One region of the Paenibacillus nuruki genome, then DNA from elsewhere that is predicted to be linked to it. Evidence: riboswitches for the same ligand, from Rfam matches in the RefSeq annotation. Region 1 holds a riboswitch; the other holds the start of a gene.
What was found. A riboswitch is a leader RNA that binds a small molecule or an ion and turns the genes downstream of it on or off. The one in region 1 is predicted to bind FMN.
Positions count from the first base shown of each region.

Region 2: it holds a riboswitch for FMN, as region 1 does, so the genes downstream of both, ribD (bifunctional diaminohydroxyphosphoribosylaminopyrimidine deaminase/5-amino-6-(5-phosphoribosylamino)uracil reductase RibD) here and RCP16_RS12275 (DMT family transporter) in region 1, are expected to answer to the same signal.

Region 1 covers NZ_OY725677.1:2,751,438-2,754,867, reverse strand. Annotated here, with positions in the region: gene RCP16_RS12285 (hypothetical protein) at 1-868, shown strand, start outside; gene RCP16_RS12280 (hypothetical protein) at 934-1,230, opposite strand; FMN riboswitch at 1,618-1,776, shown strand; gene RCP16_RS12275 (DMT family transporter) at 1,913-2,893, shown strand; gene RCP16_RS12270 (family 43 glycosylhydrolase) at 3,080-3,430, opposite strand, start outside.
Region 2 covers NZ_OY725677.1:1,066,028-1,069,457, reverse strand. Annotated here, with positions in the region: gene ribB (3,4-dihydroxy-2-butanone-4-phosphate synthase) at 1-279, opposite strand, end outside; gene ribE (riboflavin synthase) at 470-1,141, opposite strand; gene ribD (bifunctional diaminohydroxyphosphoribosylaminopyrimidine deaminase/5-amino-6-(5-phosphoribosylamino)uracil reductase RibD) at 1,184-2,284, opposite strand; FMN riboswitch at 2,747-2,907, opposite strand; gene RCP16_RS04755 (hypothetical protein) at 3,355-3,430, shown strand, end outside.

The sequences.
Region 1 (3,430 bases):
TTTAGGATTGAAGCTCAGTAAAAAAGCTCCATTGGTATTGCTAAGCAGTGTGTTGTTCGCAGGATTGTATATTCCACAATCTACATCTGTTGTCGATGCCAAAGCCGCCAATCTCACACCAACGTATGAGGTTAAATTTATGCTGGATGATGATATTCTGAACAGCGACCTAACGATTCAGTCTGAAGTGAAAGATGCTTTTGATCTACCTGCAACAGCGCAGAAAATTGCGGTAGAGTATTTCGATACTAGTGATAAGCAGTTAGATAGTGAAGGTTGGAATGTACGTTTTCGCAAAAAAGCAGATAAAGATAATTTTGAAATGACGTATAAAAAGCGTTATAACATTGCTAACGGAAATATTGATGCGGCGTTAACTCTAGCGAATCAACAAGGATTTGATGCATCAGATACGAATTATGAAGCTGAAGTCGATTGGGGTTATGGTAAGCAGACGTTAAGTCTTTCTAATGATAAAAAGTCTAAAGCAACCACATCAGGAGCCACATTGCCAGCAGATAGCAAAGCATTGTCTCTACTTGTAGATAATCTTCCAGGGAAATTGAAAAAGTGGAAAGATGGATCAAGCTGGGGTGAAAAGCAGCTAAAAGTGTCTCGTGCTTATGGACCTGTAGTAGCTAGTAAATATGAAGGAACATGGAACGGAATCGATGTGGATGTTGAAATTTGGCCCATTCGCAATGCTTCAGGAACAGGTACAGAGCCAGTGATAGAGATTTCGTTCAAAACCGATGATTACAATACAGCAGCAGCAGATCGTCAACAATTAATGAACTATTTGAATCAAGAAGGTTGGTTAGTACCACAAGATTCACTCAAAACACAATTGGTATTAGATCGTTACTAAGAACATCTATTTAAAAATAGACAAAAAAAGAAGCACCCTGCGAGGTGCTTCTTTTGGTTGTTCTATTAGTATCCGCTGCGTTCCATATTGCCCATACCTGCGAATAATGCTGCACCGAAAACAAGAAAGATAACAATGTAAATAACAATAACGATTGCTGCCCATAACAGTCCTGCTTTGGCATAGTTAGCTTTGGTAGGATGAGTACCGCCACCAAAAGCCCATACAAATAACATTACTAGATTGACAATTGGAATAGCTAACAATAAAAGTGTAAGCATCCATTCTTTCACACTAATAATAGAAGCAGGTGCATCCGGTTGCGCAGGCGGGTAACCATTGTTTTGCGAATTATAATCCAAATTTTTCTACCCCTCTCAATTATGTACTGAATATTGTGGAAACATGTAAAGCATCTATGATTATACAACTGTTACAGATATGTGACAATAGAGTAATGCAAAAGAAAATAGTTATATTTTCCATTTTTATCGACAAATCTATAAATGTATAGAAACATTCGATCATGACTAGACAGAAATTATATTTGTTGTATAGTATAGTTAATTGATCGGGATTAAATGTTTTAATCTATTGTTAGCTATTTATTTGTACAAAACTATTGCAAGTTACTAAAAGTATCTTTATAATGAGATATATTGAATGTTTGATACAAGAAAGTTTTCAAATCTTGTTTTCATGGTTAAACATGAGAGTAGCTAAATTATACTAACAAACCAAAATCGAATAGAGATCTTCGGGGTAGGGTGCAATTCCCGACCGGCGGTGAACATTTTTTTACAAGTGAAAAAATGGTAGCCCGCGACTCATTTTTCGTTTTATAGAGGAATGACTGATCTGGTGAGAATCCAGAGCCGACGGTAAAGTCCGGATGGGAGAAGATCAACCGATAAGCATGCCAGTGTATTGTAAAATACAGTTGCACGTTTATTTGATCAAGCCCCCGTTTATTGTACGTTGATAACGGGGGCTTTCCGTATGAGATCTCATATTCAAATTCTAATCACGTAGGGAGTTTGAATCATGGAAAATGCAAGTTATAACATCAAAACAGCATCATCAGCTAGACAGCGTCATATTAAAAGTGGATTTTGGCTTGTTTTTGTAGGCGCCGCTTTATGGGGCGTTGATCCACTGTTCCGAATTATTTTGCTGAAAACAATGACTTCAACTCAGTTGGTATTGTTGGAGCATTTGATTGTTTTTCTAGCGGCGGCTCCGGTATTATGGGTGAACCGTGCTGAATTAAAAGGATTAAAAATGCGCCATATTGGAGCGTTATTGTTCTTATCATGGGGTGGATCAGCAATTGCTACGATTCTATTTACGATGGGATTGGCTCATGGTAACCTCAATGCCGTCTTATTATTACAGAAATTACAACCAATCTTTGCCATCGTATTAGCCCGTATTATTTTGAAAGAAGTATTACCGCGTGGATTTGGCTGGTTATTTGCTTTAGCATTAGTCGGTACGTATATTTTAACTTTCGGATTCGCGATTCCGATTGGTCATATGAGTGAATTTGTACAGGTCGGTAGTTTATTTGCTCTAGGTGCAGCTGCATTATGGGGTGGATCTACAGTTATGGGACGCTTAATGGTGGGACAGATGAAATATGAGACCGTCACATCATTGCGCTTTATTATGGCACTACCATTATTGCTTGTATTAACTTGGCATGAAGGTGCAGCTTGGAGCCTATCTGCTGATTCTGGTGGTATCGCAGCGGTATCATTGAATTTGCTAGGTCAAGCCTTATTGCCGGGCTTGCTCAGTCTATTGATGTATTATAAAGGATTATCGACCACCAAAGCTTCGGTAGCAACATTAGCAGAATTGAGCTTTCCATTAGTCGGTGTCATTATTAACTGGATCGTATTTGGACAATTATTAACATGGGCTCAATTGGTCGGATTCTTGTTAATCTGGGTAGCGTTATTCTTTATTTCCAGACGTCAACAACCATCTGATGCCAAAACAGCAGTACCTTCTGCATCATAAGCTCTGTTGTATCAAAAAGAATATGTTCATCTATCTATAAATAGTAACTTTAATATCAAAAATCCTGTCTACCCAGCGAAATTCCGCTATAGTAGACAGGATTTTTTTAATTTGTATAAGATAGCGATGTCATAAGATATTGAATATTCAGTAGCTTGTCATCTCAAGTCTGAAAGCATCCTATATTTATTGAATACGTACTAGATCGAAGAAGTCTAACTCTCCATAACCATTTCCTTTACTAAAACGAATCGTATGATTACCTGCTGTCAACGATAGACGTTGCGTTGATAATCCCCAATTTTCCCAACCTTTATTCGTAATAAAAAAGTCTGTTGCATTATTGCTATCGACAGAAAGGCGCAGAGTAGACCAATCCAGTCCATCGGTGCCATTGCCTGTACGTGCAGCTAGCATATAGGTTCCTGTTGTAGGAACATTCACAGAATATTGTACATAACTGCCTGTTGTATCAATATGACCTGCTTTGGACGATCCTGAACCATTAGGGCTTGAAGAAGCATAAGCTGCTCCGCC
Region 2 (3,430 bases), 1.7 Mb from region 1:
AGATACTGTAAAAGCCGTGCCATGATAATCGGTATTCTGCGCAACCATAGGGATCAGTTCTAGCTCTGTCGCACGCTCACTCGTGATCGGAGCACATACCAGACCACGACCTTCAGTGACCATAAAATTGATGACTTCAGGAGTCGCACGATCAGCTAAAGCGATAAAGTCGCCTTCATTTTCCCGATCTTCATCATCAACTACAATAATCACTTTTCCTTGCTTCAGATCTTCTAATGCTTCTTCGATAGAATGTAAGTGGGTAGATGCATGATTCATTGATATAACCTCCTTTTGAACTCTCTCGCGCTTTTACTGCCAAGCGCTTGCTGTAAGATATTTTGCTTTGCAAAAATCATTTTTTATTGAACTCTTTCGCGCTTTTACTGCCAAGCGCTTACTGTAAGATATTTTGCTTTGCAAAAATCATTTTTTTATTGAACTCTTTTGCGCTTATACTGCCAAGCGCTTACATATATCCATTTTCCTGCAAAAATTGACTGGTGATTGATGGCTTTTTCTGATGGGTTGCATCATTAGCTGTATTCGATTGGTACTGTAATAAATGTTCGACATATTTACCAAGCACATCACATTCAATATTGACCATGTCGCCTGCTTTGCGGTAAGCAAGCACTGTTTCTTTAAGCGTATGAGGAATAATCGAGATTGTAAACGAAGTGCTGGTTACCGATACTACCGTTAAGCTGATTCCATCGACTGTGATTGAACCTTTGGGAATGATATAACGAAATAAATCATGATCTGTCGGTGCAATCTGGAAAATCACAGCATTCTGGTTGCTCTGTATCTGCTCAATATGCGCTGTTCCATCGACATGACCTTGTACAATATGCCCTCCAAAGCGTCCGTTGGCGATCATCGCCCGCTCTAGATTAATCGGACTGCCTGTCGTCAGTTCTTTAAGACTGGACGACCGATAAGTCTCTGGCATTACGTCTACTGTAAACATCGAACCTGCAATCGTGGTTACTGTTAAGCAGACCCCGTTACATGCTACGCTGTCTCCAATTTGAAGCCCGTCCATAATACGTGATGCGTTAATACCCAGAACCATCGTTTCACCACGTCGTCCATTTTGTCTCAGTGTTCCTATTTCTTCGATCAATCCGGTGAACATAGATAGATATCCTCCTTTCGATAAAGCTGATCTGCTCCAAGGTTATAGGTGATGATAACGTGGTAATCCACTGATATAAACATTGTCCTCTAACGTCTCTATTTCGAGTTCATCTAAAGTGACTGCTTGATTCATTTTTTCAAATCCGTCAAATGCAAAAGTGGATAATGTACCCCCGATAATTTTGGGAGCAAAAAATAAAGTGATTCGATCGATCAATCCAGCTTCAAGCATCGAACCGTTCAGCGTACCTCCACCTTCTAACAGAATCGAAGATATCTCCAGTTCGCCAAGCTTTTTCAGCGCAAAAGGAAGATCCACATACGGGCCGCTACCACAGATAATGACTGTGATTCCACGTTCTTGTAGTTCATGGATACGATCTCGATTCGCTTGATATGTTGTGACAATAATCGTAGGAGCCACTTCTGTATTTAATAGTTTGGCGGTATCAGGAATACGAAGTTGCGAGTCAATCACAATTCGAGTCGGCTGAACACCTGTCACTTCTGTACGTGTGGTCAGCTCAGGATCATCAGCCAATACTGTACCAATGCCTACCATAATGCCTTGATGACGATGACGCATCGTATGAACGATCGTACGAGCATCGCTATTGGATATCCATTTACTATCTCCTGTGCGAGAAGCCAGACGACCGTCTAACGTACTAGCTGTTTTGAGCGTTACGAAAGGTAGCCCTGTTGTAATATATTTGTTAAATGTTTCGTTCAGTCGTTCCGATCGCTTAGCCAGTACTCCTGTCACCACTTCAATCCCATGACTGCGTAACTTTTCGATACCTGAACCAGCTACCTGTGGATTCGGATCTACTGCTGCCACCACAACCCGCTTCACTTTTTCTTTGATCAGACGATCACTACAAGGAGGGGTTTTGCCATAATGACTGCATGGCTCTAATGTCACATACGCTGTTGCACCTTCTGCTTGATCTCCTGCCATATTGAGCGCATGGACTTCAGCATGTCCGGTTCCACGTTGTAAATGGGCTCCCATCCCTACAATTCTGCCGTCTTTGACGACTACGCAACCAACAACAGGATTGATATCTGTCTGCCCTTGAGCCTTTTCTGCTAAATCTAGTGCTAGTGTCATGTAAAATTCATCATTGATTACGTTCATGATTAAGGGCTCCTTCGATACAATATATCTTTCATACCGCAACATGCAATGGATCATCTATACGGTAATGATTTAACATATTCGTATCCTCATATTTAGTTACTATTCATAATTTAATAACTAAATTATAAAGGTTAAAATGATACAATGACAAGCAAAAAGCCCTGTAAACCGGAATAATATCCGAATGTTTACAGGGCTTAACATCTTCATGTATAGGAGTAAGAATGGAATGTGCTTATTTGATGGCGATCGTATGTCTGTAAATGTACAGCACAAAACTGTATATCTACTATCGGCTCAGCTTGATCCACTGATCCAATATCAACATATTTTCAATATATAGACTATCATCAGAGACCAAATAAACCTGTTATCCACAGATTATTGCTTCCTGAAAATAGTAAACTATACACTCAAATAAGTGCATCTTAATTCAGAAATCGCTATGCAAGCGACTTCTGTATCCCTCTCCCATCCAGACTATACTGTCGGCTCCGGATTCTCACCAGATCCACCGTCTATGGTTATACAACACATAGCCGGGTCACGGACTTAGAGACCTATACAAACTTGATCTCAACACCGCCGGTGGGGAATTGCGCCCCGCCCCGAAGGATAACGTATGAAATTATAATCACGATTTTGCTGTGATGCTGAAATCATATCATCGAAACAATTAAAAATCAAGAAAGCTCCATTTTCACCTTTTTTGTAGATAGTCATTATGAATATTATTCTTTTGAAAATGACTTATCGCATGACTTGTCTATTACTAATATTGTATAATAAATTGACTTTTTTATAGTTAGATAATGTATGTTGTTGCCCATTGTAAGTTCTTTATTATTCACATAGAAAGGTGCTTGATGATGCTATTTATCCACAAAAAGCTTATTCGCAAACTGACTACACCGTACATAGAAGCTAATATGCAGATCTGTTATGCCCAGTCTCAAAGTTTTGCTTCCTATTCTAGTAAAACGATATTGCTCCTAAATCACGATAAGCTAATCATTTTATTTCTTAATTTTTTCTCATCAAAAGTCATACATACTCTAGAGATTCCAGTGACTGATCTACAGGAGCAGAATTATAATACAGGCAGTTTGCTGGATGCTTTATGGTCATTTCAAAGTAACGGTC